2 regions of the Vescimonas coprocola genome follow, and region 1 is predicted to be linked to the other one. Evidence: predicted binding sites of a transcription regulator. Region 1 holds the regulator's gene; the other holds the start of a gene.
The links. Region 1 encodes LexA, which represses DNA repair genes until DNA is damaged. Its sites were predicted from a motif close to CNAACANNTGTTNG; they were not measured.
Positions count from the first base shown of each region.

Region 2: KJS28_RS04100 (putative DNA modification/repair radical SAM protein) is a predicted target of LexA. The motif match lies at 4,009-4,022, and genes of this name have one in related genera.

Region 1 covers NZ_AP023418.1:1,880,488-1,887,039, reverse strand. Annotated here, with positions in the region: gene KJS28_RS09295 (polysaccharide deacetylase family protein) at 114-791, shown strand; gene secG (preprotein translocase subunit SecG) at 856-1,098, opposite strand; gene lexA (transcriptional repressor LexA) at 1,302-1,892, shown strand; gene KJS28_RS09280 (ABC transporter substrate-binding protein) at 1,993-3,543, opposite strand; gene pgeF (peptidoglycan editing factor PgeF) at 3,557-4,357, opposite strand; gene secA (preprotein translocase subunit SecA) at 4,382-6,552, opposite strand, start outside.
Region 2 covers NZ_AP023418.1:829,275-835,826, forward strand. Annotated here, with positions in the region: gene KJS28_RS04085 (N-acetylmuramoyl-L-alanine amidase) at 1-30, shown strand, start outside; gene radA (DNA repair protein RadA) at 51-1,421, shown strand; gene KJS28_RS04095 (TIGR03915 family putative DNA repair protein) at 1,709-2,572, opposite strand; gene KJS28_RS04100 (putative DNA modification/repair radical SAM protein) at 2,577-3,845, opposite strand; gene KJS28_RS04105 (ATP-dependent helicase) at 4,129-6,552, shown strand, end outside.

The DNA of each region.
Region 1 (6,552 bases):
GAGCTTTTGAAGTTCTGAAAAATGCCGCAGCGTGGCGAAAAAACTTTTTCGACACGCTGAGCGCCCGGCGGAATTGTTTTCCGCCGGGCGCATATATTTGTTTCGGTGATGCTATGAAACGAATCCTGCCCCTGCTGGTACTGTGCCTGCTTCTGACGGGCTGCATGGCGCTGCCGGCTACGGCTCCGGCGGAGCCTATGTATCTGGCACTGACCTTTGATGACGGGCCATCGCCCCAGTATACGCCCCGATTGCTGGATGGCCTGAAGCAGCGGGGCGTCCACGCCACCTTTTTCCTCATCGGTCAGCAGGTGCAGGACTATCCGGAACTGGTGCAGCGCATCCGGGCAGAGGGACATCAGATCGGCAACCACACCTATGACCATGCGCCGCTGGACCGCCTGTCCTGCGGTGAGGCCATGGCGGACCTGAGCCGCTGCGACGGCGTTTTGCAGAAGCTGGCAGGGGAGGGGACCTACTGGGTCCGGCCACCCTACGGCTTCATCACCGAGGAGGAGCTGGCAGCATGGAGTACGCCCATGCTGTACTGGTCTGTGGATACCTGCGACTGGGAGTGTCGGGATGTACAGAAGGTGTTTTCCGCCATCTGTCAGGCGAGGGACGGGGATGTGATCCTGCTGCACGACTGCTACGGAACCAGCGTAGAGGCGGCCTTGCAGGCCATCGACTGTTTGTCGGAGCAGGGGGTGGAATTCGTCACCGTGGAGGAGCTGTTTGCTCTCCGGGGGCAGACTGCCGAGGCCGGGCATCTGTACCGACGACCCGAGTGAGAAAAATGGGCAAAAGAAGGTCCCCGAAGCAATGCTTCGGGGACCTTCTTTCAACCGATAGATCTTACAGACCGGCGGCGACCATGCAGTTCAGCACCAGCGTCAGGATAACGAAGATGGCACCCACCCACTTGGTGGCCTTAGCCAGCTTGGCATCCACGGAGCGGGCCTTGCTGCGGCTCATGTAGGAATCAGCGATGCCGCCGATGGCACCGGACAGACCCTGGCTCTTACCGGACTGGAACAGAACAATGAGGATCAGCACCAAAGCAGACAGCAGCTGCAGAATCGTAACAGCAATTTTCATAATCTTTCCCTCCAACAAAATAAAGCCCAAAGAGGCTATTCTTCAAAGTACAACCCATCATACCATATCGTCCACGGAATTTCAAGGGGAAACTCCCTTTTTGCCCGAAAAAATTCGGAAAAATCCATCGAACATCTGTTGCAAACGGAGAGAATATATGGTATACTATGAAAAACCTTATGTAAACGAAGGAGACGGCGCACATGGTACAGCTCACGAAGATGCAGCAGCGGATCTATGACTATATCGCCCAGACCATCCGGACGCAGGGCTATCCCCCCTCCGTGCGGGAAATTGGGGACGCCGTGGGGCTGAAATCCCCCTCCACCGTCCATTTTCACCTGAAACACATGGAGGAGCTGGGGGTCATCGGCAAGGGGGCCGGCAAGGGCCGGGCGCTGACCCTGACGGAGCCGCTGCCGGAGGAGAACCAGATCCCCATTGTGGGGACGGTGGCCGCAGGTACCCCCATTCTGGCGGAGGAGTGCATCGAGGACTACCTGACCTTCGACGCCGGCGGCGACAGCAGCCAGTATTTTGCCCTCCGGGTTCGGGGGGAGTCCATGCTCAACGCAGGCATTCTGCCGGACGATCTGGTGGTGGTGCGCCAGCAGCAGACCGCTAACAACGGCGAGATCGTGGTGGCCCTGCTGGGGGACGAGGCCACGGTCAAGCGCTATTCCCGCCGCAACGGGCAGGTGTGGCTCCTGCCGGAGAATGAGGCGTACAGCCCCATTGACGGCCACGACGCACAAATTTTGGGGAAGGTGGCCGCCGTCATCCGGCGCTATTAAGGGGCTGGTGTGTCCCACAGATTTCGGATAAGCAAGAACCGGCCGCAGGGAGATTCTCCCTGCGGCCGGTTCTTGCTAAAAAGTTCATTTTCCGGAGGGCTTAGCTTTTCATATTCAGCTGCCAATCCTGAAAATCGGCAAAGGGGTCAGAGACGGTGGGGTGGATGTCGTTTTTCACCGCTCCGTCCGGCAGCAGCACGGAGTTGGACTTGAAGCACACTGCCACCAACGGCGCCTGCTCCTTCAGATAGCTGCACAGCTCCCGAGCCGCCGTCTGGCGTCCCTCGCCCTCCGATGCCGTTCGGAAGGCCGTCAGCAGGGTCTCCAGCTGTGTGTCCCGCACGCCGCCGTAGTTCAGGGCCCCGCCCGGAGACAGCAGCGGCGATAGATCCCAATCCGCCGTCAGCTTGCACTCCCCGTAGTAGAGGTCGAAATCCCCGCTCTTCAGCGCCGCCAGATAGTCCTCATAGGGCAGGGTCTTTACGTCGATCTTCACGTCGTATTGGGAGAGGTCCGAGGCCAGCTTCCGGGCCATGGACACCTTGAAGCTATTCTCCTCGTTCACCAGCATGGTGACGGAGACGGACTTTTCGCCGGAGGTATAGCCCGCCGTCTCCATAGCGGAGCGGTAGCTGTCCGGGGAATAGGTCTCCTCCAGATCCTTGGGGTAGACCACCGCCGAGGGGGACAGGGGGAACTGTGCCGTCTGCCCATGCCCCAGCAGGAAGGCACTGACGCCGCCGGCCCGGTCCATGCCAAGACTCAGGGCCGCCCGCAGCTTGGGGTCGTTGAAGGGCGCACGGGTGACATTGAAGCCGATATACTGCATCGTCGAGGTGGGGATGTCCGTATAGCTGCCGCTGCCGTAGACGTTGGAGGTGTTGGTGCCGGTCAGGTCGCATACCAGCATCTGGATGTCGTGGGTATAGAAGGCGTAGGCCATGGAGTCGGTGTTCTTGCAGGCGGTCAGCTCGATGCGCTCCAGCGGCATGGTCTTATCCTGCCACCAGTCCGTTCGCCGGGCCAGATACACCCCGCTCTCGTCCTTGGCATAGCGGTAGGGGCCGCTGCCCACCGGTACCGTGTCCTCCTGGGTGCCGCCCTTGATGATGGGAATGTCCAGCCGGGCGGCGAATTGCGGGTCGTTGCGGGTGAGGTAGATGCGGAGGGTACTCTCTCCCAGATAGGACACGGAGTCCATCTCCGCCAGCCGCTGGCCGTACCGCACGGACTCCTTGGCCCACCGCAGGGCAGCCACCACGTCCCACGCCGTCAGGGCCGAGCCGTCGGAGAAGGTGACGCCGGAGCGCACGGTGACGGTCAGAGCGTAGCTTTCGGCGTCGTAGGAGGCGCTCTCCGCCAGACAAGGCCGGGGCAAAAAGTCGGTACCCAGCGTGTACAGACTCTCATACAGCAGCGCACCCAGTGTCTGCTGGGCGCCGTCGGCGCAGGTGATGGGGTCCCATGTCTCCCCCTGCAGATAGGGCAGGCCGAAGGTGGTGAGACGGGTATCCTGCTTAGTGCTGTCGCTCTGCTGATAGTATTGGGAGAGGGTGTCGTAGGTCTCCTCCGGCTCCTCGCCCCAGTCGCAGCCAGACAGCGGCACAAGACACGCCGCCGCCAGCAAAAGGGATAGTAAACGCTTTTTCATGGCAGTCTCCTGTTCAGATCAGGGCGATGAGTGCCGCCTGCGCTCCCCGGCGGTCCCCCATCTTCCGATGGGACCACCAGCGCTCCGGGTGGCAGCCGGTGCAGTCGGGGCATACGTCGATGCGCTGTACCCCGGCCTGCCGCAGCCACAGGGCATTGATGCCCTTCAGGTCTATGTGCCACTTTTCGCCCCAGCGCACCATGTACGGCTCCGCTGCCGCACCCAGCGCCCGGCGCATGGCCTCCGGCACGTCATCGTCCGTCTCGAAGCAGCAGGCACCGATGGACGGCCCCGTGGCAGCCAGCAGATCCCCCGGCTCCGTGCCGAAGGCCTCCTGCATCCGCCGCACCGTCTTGGCAGCCAGACCGCTGGCCACCCCACGCCACCCGGCATGGACGGCTCCGATGGCCTCCTGCACCGGGTCGTACAGCAGAATAGTGCCGCAGTCGGCGGAGAACACCACCAGCGGGATGTGCTTCTCCCGGCAGATCATGGCGTCTACGCTGGCGTAGTCCCGCTGCCGGAACAGTCCCTTGCCGCAGTCCGACTCCGTCACCAGACGGATGTTGTCCTCGTGGACCTGCTTACTGAGCACCGCCCGCTGATGGGACAGACCCAGCACGCCGCACAGCCGGCGGAAGTTCTCCTGCACATTGGCCAGATCGTCGCCCCGGCCCACGCCCAGATTCAGGCTGTTCCACGGGGCGGGGCTGACGCCGCCGGTGCGGGTGGAAAAGCCGTGGCGGATGCTGCCGCACAGCAGATCGCTCTGCAGCACGGTGATGCCGTTTTCCGTATGGTCATGAAATGCCATGGCAGTCCTCCTGTCCGGGGATTTTTACGCATCCCGGCCGCAGCAGTTCTTGTACTTCTTACCGCTGCCGCAGGGGCAGGGTTCGTTGCGGCCAATCTTCTTCACCTTGCGGGGCTGCTTCTTCACGGTGCCGTCGCCGCCCACGCTCTCCGACGTGGTCTTGGCTACACGCTCCCGCTTGACCTCCTCGTTCTTCCGCAGCCGTACGGAGTACAGCCGCCGGACGGTTTCCTCCTGAATGGCGGAGATCATCTCCTCAAACATCTCCAGAGATTCCTTCTTATAGGCGATGATGGGATCCGTCTGAGCATAGGCCCGCAGACCGATGCCCTGCCGCAGATCGGTCATGGCATCGATGTGGTCCATCCAGTACTCGTCTACCACCCGCAGCAGCACCACACGCTCCACCTCACGCATGACAGGGGAGGTGAACTCCTGCTCCTTCTTTTCGTAGAAGTCGGCAGCGGCGGCGGTAAAGGCATCGATGACCTCCTCGGCCGTCAACTGGGGGATGCGCTCCGGCTCGAAGCGCACGGTGTACCTGGGGAAGTACAGGCCCTCCACCTGACGCAGCAGCTCCCGCATCCCGGCCTCGTCCATGTGGCTCTCGCCGCCGAAGGCGCTGCTGACCTGATGGCCGATGGCGGTGGACATCATGTTCATGATGATGCCCTTGACGTCCATACCCTCCAGCACCTGCTTGCGCTGATCGTAGATGATCTCACGCTGCTTGTTCATCACGTCGTCGTACTCCAGCACCGACTTACGGGACTGGAAGTTCCGGGACTCCACCGTGGTCTGGGCCTGCTCAATGGCACGGGTCAGCATCTTGTTCTCGATGGGGGTGTCCTCGTCGAGGTTCATCCGCTCCATGATGGCGTTGATGCGCTCACCACCGAACAGACGCATGAGGTCATCCTCCAGCGAGATATAGAACCGGGTCTCGCCGGGGTCGCCCTGACGGCCGGCACGGCCACGCAGCTGGTTGTCGATCCGGCGGGAGTCGTGGCGCTCGGTACCCACGATGAACAGGCCGCCGGCCTGACGCACCTGCTCCGCCTCTCCGGCGATCTCCTCCTTGTGCTGCTGCAGCTTCTGGGCAAACAGGCGGCGGGCATCCAGAATCTCCTGGTTGTCCGTCTCGGCGTAGCCGGTGGCCTCAGCAATGAGCTCGTCCGACAGCCCCGCCTTCCGCAGGTCGCTGGTGGCCATGTACTCGGCATTGCCGCCCAGCATGATATCCGTACCACGGCCGGCCATGTTGGTGGCCACGGTGACGGCGCCCAGCTTACCGGCCTGCGCCACGATCTCCGCCTCACGCTCGTGGTTCTTGGCGTTCAATACGTTGTGCTTGATGCCTGCCTTGGTGAGCATCCGGCTTAAAAGCTCGTTCTTCTCGATGGATACCGTACCCACCAGCACCGGCTGGCCCTTGGCGTGGCACTCCTCCACCTGACGGATGACCGCCCGGAACTTGCCCTGCTCCGTTTTATACACGGAGTCCTGATCGTCGATACGGGCGATGGGACGGTTGGTGGGGATCTCCACAATGTCCAGCTTGTAGATGGTGGCAAATTCCTCCTCCTCCGTCAGGGCCGTACCGGTCATACCGGACAGCTTCTGATACAGGCGGAAGTAGTTCTGGAAGGTGATGGTGGCCAGCGTCTTGCTCTCCCGCTGCACGGAGACGTGCTCCTTGGCCTCAATGGCCTGATGCAGGCCCTCGGAGTACCGACGGCCGAACATCAGACGGCCGGTGAACTCGTCCACAATGATGATCTCGCCGTCCTTGATGACGTAGTCCACGTCCCGCTTCATGACGCCGTGGGCCTTGATGGCCTGATTGATATGGTGGGCAATGGTACTGTTCTCCGGGTCGGAGAGGTTCTCCAGATTGAAAAACTCCTCGGCCTTGGCGATACCACGGGCGGTGAGGGTGGCCGTCTTGGCCTTCTCGTCCACCACATAGTCGGCGTCGATATCCTCGGCTTCCTCCTCCTTGGAGTCCACCTCCGCCACCACGTATTTCTTCATCCGGGCCACCAGCGACTCTGCCATGTCATACAGCTGCGTGGACTTGTCGCCCATGCCGGAGATGATGAGGGGCGTCCGGGCCTCATCGATGAGGATGGAGTCCACCTCGTCCACGATGGCGAAGTTATGGCCCCGCTGCACCTGCTCGTTCTTATAGATGG
Region 2 (6,552 bases), 1.1 Mb from region 1:
GCCGGATACTTGAATTTTGGGAATCATTGACAAAAAATAAGGGGATATCCATGAAAGCGAAGACTGTTTTTTTCTGCACGGAGTGCGGCAATGAGACGCCCAAGTGGTCGGGACGCTGTCCCGCCTGTGGTGCATGGAATACCATTGTGGAGCAGACGGATAAGCCGGTAAAAAGCGGAAGAAAGTCTGTTTTTTCCACAACTGTAAAGGCAGAACGCATCACAGAACTGGGTACCTCTGACGAGATCCGCTTCCTGACGGGTATGGGGGAGCTGGACCGGGTTTTGGGGGGCGGCGCCGTCAAGGGATCACTGGTCTTGGTGGGCGGTGCGCCGGGTATTGGCAAATCTACACTGATGCTCCAGATCTGTAAAAAATTGGGAGAGTTCTCCAAGGTGCTGTACGTTTCCGGCGAGGAATCCACCCACCAGCTGAAGCTGCGGGCGCAGCGGCTCCGGGTGGAGAGCGAAAATCTGTATGTTTTGTCGGAGACGTGTTTAGGGAATGTCATGGAATGTGTCCGGGAGGAAAAACCGGATGTGCTCATCGTGGACTCCATCCAGACACTGTATAATGAAGAGATGGATTCTCCCGCCGGCGGCGTGGGGCAGGTGAAGGACTGTACCATGGCCCTGATGCAACTGGCAAAGGGACAGGGCATTACGGTATTTGTCATCGGCCACGTCAACAAGGAGGGCTCTATCGCAGGTCCCAAGGTGTTGGAGCACATGGTGGACTGCGTGCTGTATTTCGAGGGCGATCAGCACATGACCTACCGCATCCTGCGGGCAGCCAAGAACCGTTTCGGCGCCACCAACGAGATCGGCGTCTTTGAAATGATGGACTGGGGCCTGAAGGAGGTGGAGAATCCCTCCGAAATGCTGCTGTCGGGCCGTCCCAAGGATGCACCGGGGACCTGCGTCACCTGCGCTATGGAGGGAGCCCGCCCGGTTTTGGCGGAGGTGCAGGCTCTCATCGCTCCGGCCAGCGCCGCCAATCCCCGGCGCATGAGCAACGGCTTTGACTACAACCGCTTTGCGATGCTGCTGGCGGTGCTGGAGAAGCGGGGGAATCTGAAGGTCTCCCAGTGTGATGCATACCTGAATATCATCGGTGGTCTAACGCTGGAGGAACCGGCGGCAGATCTGTCCGCTGTGGTGGCCATCGCCTCCAGCTATCTGGACAAGCCCGTTCCCAGCCATATGGCCGCCATCGGAGAGGTGGGACTGTCTGGGGAAATACGGTCTATCAATCACATGGAGCAGCGTCTATCTGAGGTGCAGCGACTGGGTTTCACGCAGTGCATCGTCCCGGAGCACCGGGTCAAAGAGATGAAAGAACTGCCGCATCTGGAGCTTCTGCCGGTACAGAACGTGGCGCAGGCTCTCCAGCTGCTGGTACAGGGAAAGCTGATGAAGTGATGCGAGAAAAAGGAAGAGGGCATATGCCCTCTTCCTTTTTTTGTAACGGATGTAAGATAGTAATACTTTACAGTGACTAATAGAAATTCCTGGTTTTCGGCGACCTGCTTTCGGGGGATAAGCACCATCCTTGACACGCTAAGAATTGCCAGATATTCTGTTATGTCTGCTGACAGCGAAGGGTAAGGGCGAATCTCAACAAAATATGTACCCACGTCAAAAGAGAGCGAGTATCCTGTAAATTATCCATTTGAAGGAGATTCTCTTCCTCACGACCTGTTCGGAAACTATATAGAGTGTTCCGGTAAACTGGTGGTAGGCGGCAATTCAATTGAATCAAGCATTCTGATAATTGCGCCGTTTGCTACATCATGGGAGGAGGGGAGATTTTGCTGCTGCCTTTCATAGTCCAGCGGAAGAAACTCCGTCATCGTCCCTCGATATCGCTTGGGCAGGAAGGTATTCTGGCAGCGGGGATTCTCCCGTTCCCTGATGGCCACCGTCTCATAAAACCGCTTCCATAGGGATCGGAAGCAAAGCTCCTCCTCACCGGGCAGGGCCAACTGCAGGCTGTCTACCCGCATCATTCGGGATCGGCCGCTGCTGTATAGCAGTAGGTCCTTGTGTGTACTGTCGTAGATAAAAAAGGATTCGTTGGCATAGCGATTGCAGAAGTGGTTTCGCAGCAGGGGGAGGACTCGATTTTTTGGCTCGATTTCCGCTCCCAGCACGCCACTGTACTCGGAAAAACGGATGAAGCCACGCAGCTTCTCTAACTCGCCGCTCATGTGCCGCAGAGCCTTGGCCACGGGGTAGTAGGCCGCATCCGACTGGTTTCTCAGGAAATCCGGTCCTTCGTCCATCAGCTTGCGGACAAAGGTGTAAAGGTGCAACTCTTTATCCTCCATACAGGTGAGAAAGGCACGGTGCAGCAACTCTGCGGCACGCTTGGAGCGCTTGAAGATGCCCCGGTACACCCGGCGGGCGTGCTCCGGCACCGTCAGGATGCTGCGGACGGAATACAGGGAAAAACACTCCTCATCGCTGTAAAAGGCGATGGGGAATTCTTTGTGTACATAGCTTTCAAACACGCAGCAAAGGAATCCGTCGAAGCTGCCGTCGTATTGAAAGACCACATCCTGCCATGCCATCGTATCACCCCGCCGAGTCAAACAGCGACAGCTGCCGGCACTCTTCCGGCGGCAGCTGCCCTCGCTCCATCGCCTCTAATTGCCGCTGAAGGGTCTGGGCGGTAAATTGCAGGCCCTGCCGCATCCGGCCGCCGCAGGTGATAAAGAACTGCGCCCTCTTCAGCACCACCCCCAGTTTTTTCAGGTCCTCGAACCGCAGCGTACCATGGCGGCGGGCCGAGACGATACGCCGTGCGCTTATCGGACCGATGCCCGGCACCCGTAGCAGCGTCTCGTATTCGGCGTTCATGATCTCCAGCGGAAACTGTTCCAGATGTCCGATGGCCCAGTGGCACTTGGGGTCCACCAGCGGATTGAAGTCCGGGTGCTGCTCGTCCAACAGCTCCTCGGCCCGGAAGCCGTAAAACCGCAGCAGCCAGTCCGCCTGATACAGGCGGTGCTCCCGCAGCAGAGGGGGCTTCGTATCCTTGGAGGGCAGCAGACTGTTCTCGACTACCGGCACATAGGCAGAATAGAACACTCGTTTGAGACGGTACTTCTCGTACAAAGACTGGGTCAGGTGCAGGATATGGCGATCATTGTCCGCCGTGGCGCCCACAATGAGTTGAGTGCTCTGTCCGGCCGGGGCAAACACCGGGGCGTGGCGGGACTTCGCCAGCTCTGCCTTGCTCTCTCTGGCCCGGTCCCGAATCTGTGCCATGGGCCGCAGAATGGCCTGTTTGCTTTTATCCGGAGCCAGAGTTTGTAAGCCCTTCTGAGAGGGCAGCTCGATGTTAACGCTGAGCCGGTCTGCCAGCAGCCCCAGCCGCTGCACCAGCTCCGGCGATGTGCCGGGGATGGCTTTGGCATGGATATACCCGTTGAAGCGATACTCCTCTCGCAGGATCCGCAGGCACTCGATCATCCGTTCGGTGGTATAATCCGGGCTTCGCAGCACGCCGGAGGAGAGGAACAGCCCCTCGATATAGTTGCGGCGGTAAAAGCCGATGGTCAGCTCCGCCAGCTCCCGTGGTGTGAAGGCCGCCCGGCGGGTATCGTTGCTGCGCCGGTTGACGCAGTACTTGCAGTCGAACACGCAGCTGTTGGTCATCAACACCTTCAGCAGGGTGATGCATCGCCCGTCGGCAGAGAAGCTGTGGCAGCAGCCGGCGATAGAGGAGGTGGTGTTGCCGATCATCCCAGGCCGGGCGCTGCGTTTGACACCGCTGGACGTACAAGCCGCATCGTATTTGGCGGCGTCCGTCAGGATGGCCAGCTTATCCAGCAGCTCCATGCCGTTACACCGTGCGGCGGCGCTGCTGGGGACGATCCAGCCGGTCGATGACATGAATGGCGCTGCCGGAGAAGAAAGCCACGCCCACCACCATCATAATAAATCCAAAGGTCGTCATAGTACATACCTCCTGTGAAACTTTTGTTCTATCCTCATTATAAGTCGAACATCCGTTTCTGTCAATATGAAATCGAACAAAATTTCTATATTTCTGCAGAGAGGTTGACCGGCCCCGGATTTTGTATTAAAATAGGGGAAAACAACAAGCAGGGGATAAAAATACATGAATGAATTACAGCAGCGCTTTATCCGGGCAAGGCGGCAGGCCATCGCCCTGAACTATCAGCATCTCAACGACAAGCAGCGGGAGGCGGTGCTCTCCACGGAGGGGCCGCTTCTTCTGCTGGCCGGAGCCGGCAGCGGCAAGACCACGGTGCTTATCAACCGGGTGGCCAACCTTCTGCGCTATGGCCGGGGCAGCGACACGGAGGAGATCCCCATGCCCATCTCCGACGATGAGGTGGAGTTTCTGGAGCAGTATGTCCGGCACCCGGATCCGGAGCAGAAGCCCTTGGCGGATTATCTGTGCGCCGTGGAGCCCGCCCGCCCGTGGGAGGTACTGGCCATCACCTTCACCAACAAGGCTGCCAATGAGCTGAAGGATCGTCTGGAGCGGATGCTGGGGGAGGAGTCCCGTGATGTGTGGGCCGCCACCTTTCACTCCGCCTGCGTGCGGATTCTGCGGAGGGACATCGACAAGCTGGGCTTTGACCGCAGTTTTACCATCTACGATACCGATGACACCAAACGGCTCCTGAAGGACATTCTCAAGGAATTGGAGTTGGATGAAAAGACCTTTCCCGTCCGGGAGATCCAGACCATCATCTCCCGCTCCAAGGATGATATGATCCTGCCGGAGGAGTTTGCCGCTCAGGCAGAAAAATCTCAGGATTGGCGGCGTAAGCGCATCGGTAAAGTATACGCGCTTTACAATCAGAAACTACGGGACGCCAATGCGCTGGACTTCGACGATATCATCCTCCACACGGTGGATCTGCTGCGGACGGACAGGGAGACGCTGGCCTACTACCAGCGTAAGTTCCGCTACGTCCTCATCGACGAGTATCAGGACACGAACCATTTGCAGTATCTGCTGGCCAGTCTGCTGGCAGGGGGACACCGCAACATCTGCGTGGTAGGCGACGACGATCAGAGCATCTACCGCTTCCGGGGGGCCAACATCGAGAACATCCTGAATTTTGAAAAGCAGTATACCGGCGCCCGTACCATCCGTCTGGAGCAGAATTACCGCTCTACACAGAACATTCTGGACGGGGCCAACGCCGTCATCCGCCACAACACCGGCCGCAAGGGCAAGACTCTGTGGACGGAGAACGGAAAAGGGGAAATCATCACCGTCAAGACCTGCTTCAATGAGTCCGACGAGGCCAACTATGTAGTGGGGCAGATCATGATGAACTACCGTCGGGGCGTCAACTGGAAGGAACACGCCGTGCTCTACCGAACCAACGCCCAGTCCAACGCCATGGAGTATGCCTTTAAGCGCAACGGCGTACCCTATAAGATCATCGGCGGCATGAAGTTCTTCGACCGGGCCGAGGTCAAGGATATGCTGGCCTATCTGTGCGTCATCAACAACCCCACCGATGATCTGCGGCTGCGGCGCATCATCAACGTACCCTCCCGCAAGATCGGCACCGCCACGGTGGATAAGGCGCAGGTGATCGCTACGGAGGAGGGGAGGCCCCTCTATGAGATCCTCTGCCACGCATCCGACTATCCAGAACTGAAAGCAAGCGCTGTAAAGCTTCTTACATTTACAGATATGATGGAGGAAATGCGCCGCCATGTGGCCGATCTGGGGCTGGTGGAGTTCTACGAATATGTGTGTGACCGCACCGGCTATGTGCGGATGCTGCAGGAAAAGGACGATATGGAGAGCCGGGGCCGGCTGGAGAACGTACAGGAGTTGGCCTCCAGCATCATGGGCTTTCTGGAGAACGAGCCGGAGAACCCCACTCTGGCGGGCTTTTTGGACGAGGTGGCTCTATATACGGATCTGGACAGTCAGGCGGACTCCGACAACTGCGTCACCCTCATGACCATGCACAGCGCCAAGGGGCTGGAGTTTCCATGCGTGTTCGTGGTGGGCATGGAGGACGGCCTGTTCCCCGGCAACCGGGCCATGGGGGATGAGGAGGAGATGGAGGAGGAGCGGCGACTGTGCTACGTGGCCATGACCCGTGCCAAGGAGAAGCTGACCCTCACCAATACCCGGCAGCGCACCCTGTACGGCCGTACCAGCCCCGCTATGCCCTCCCGCTTTCTCAAGGAGATCCCGGAGGAGAATATGGAGTGGCTGGGGAAGCCCGAACCCCAGCAGGCGGCGTCCCACTGGGAGGGGGAGTGGCAGCGTCCTACCGCTGCGTCTCAGGTACGTACCCGTCGGGAGGAGCCGGTCCGATCTACAACGGCTCCGTCCGCTCCGTCGGTGCGGGCTCGCTCCGCAGCACCCTCTGCGCCCCTGATGCAGCTGCGGGCCGGCGACAGCGTTCGCCACAATGCCTTCGGAGACGGTATGGTGCTCAGCGTCCGGCCCATGGGCGGCGATGCGCTGGTGGAAGTGGCCTTTGACAAGATCGGCACCAAAAAACTGATGCTCAAGGCCGCCGGGACCCATCTGACC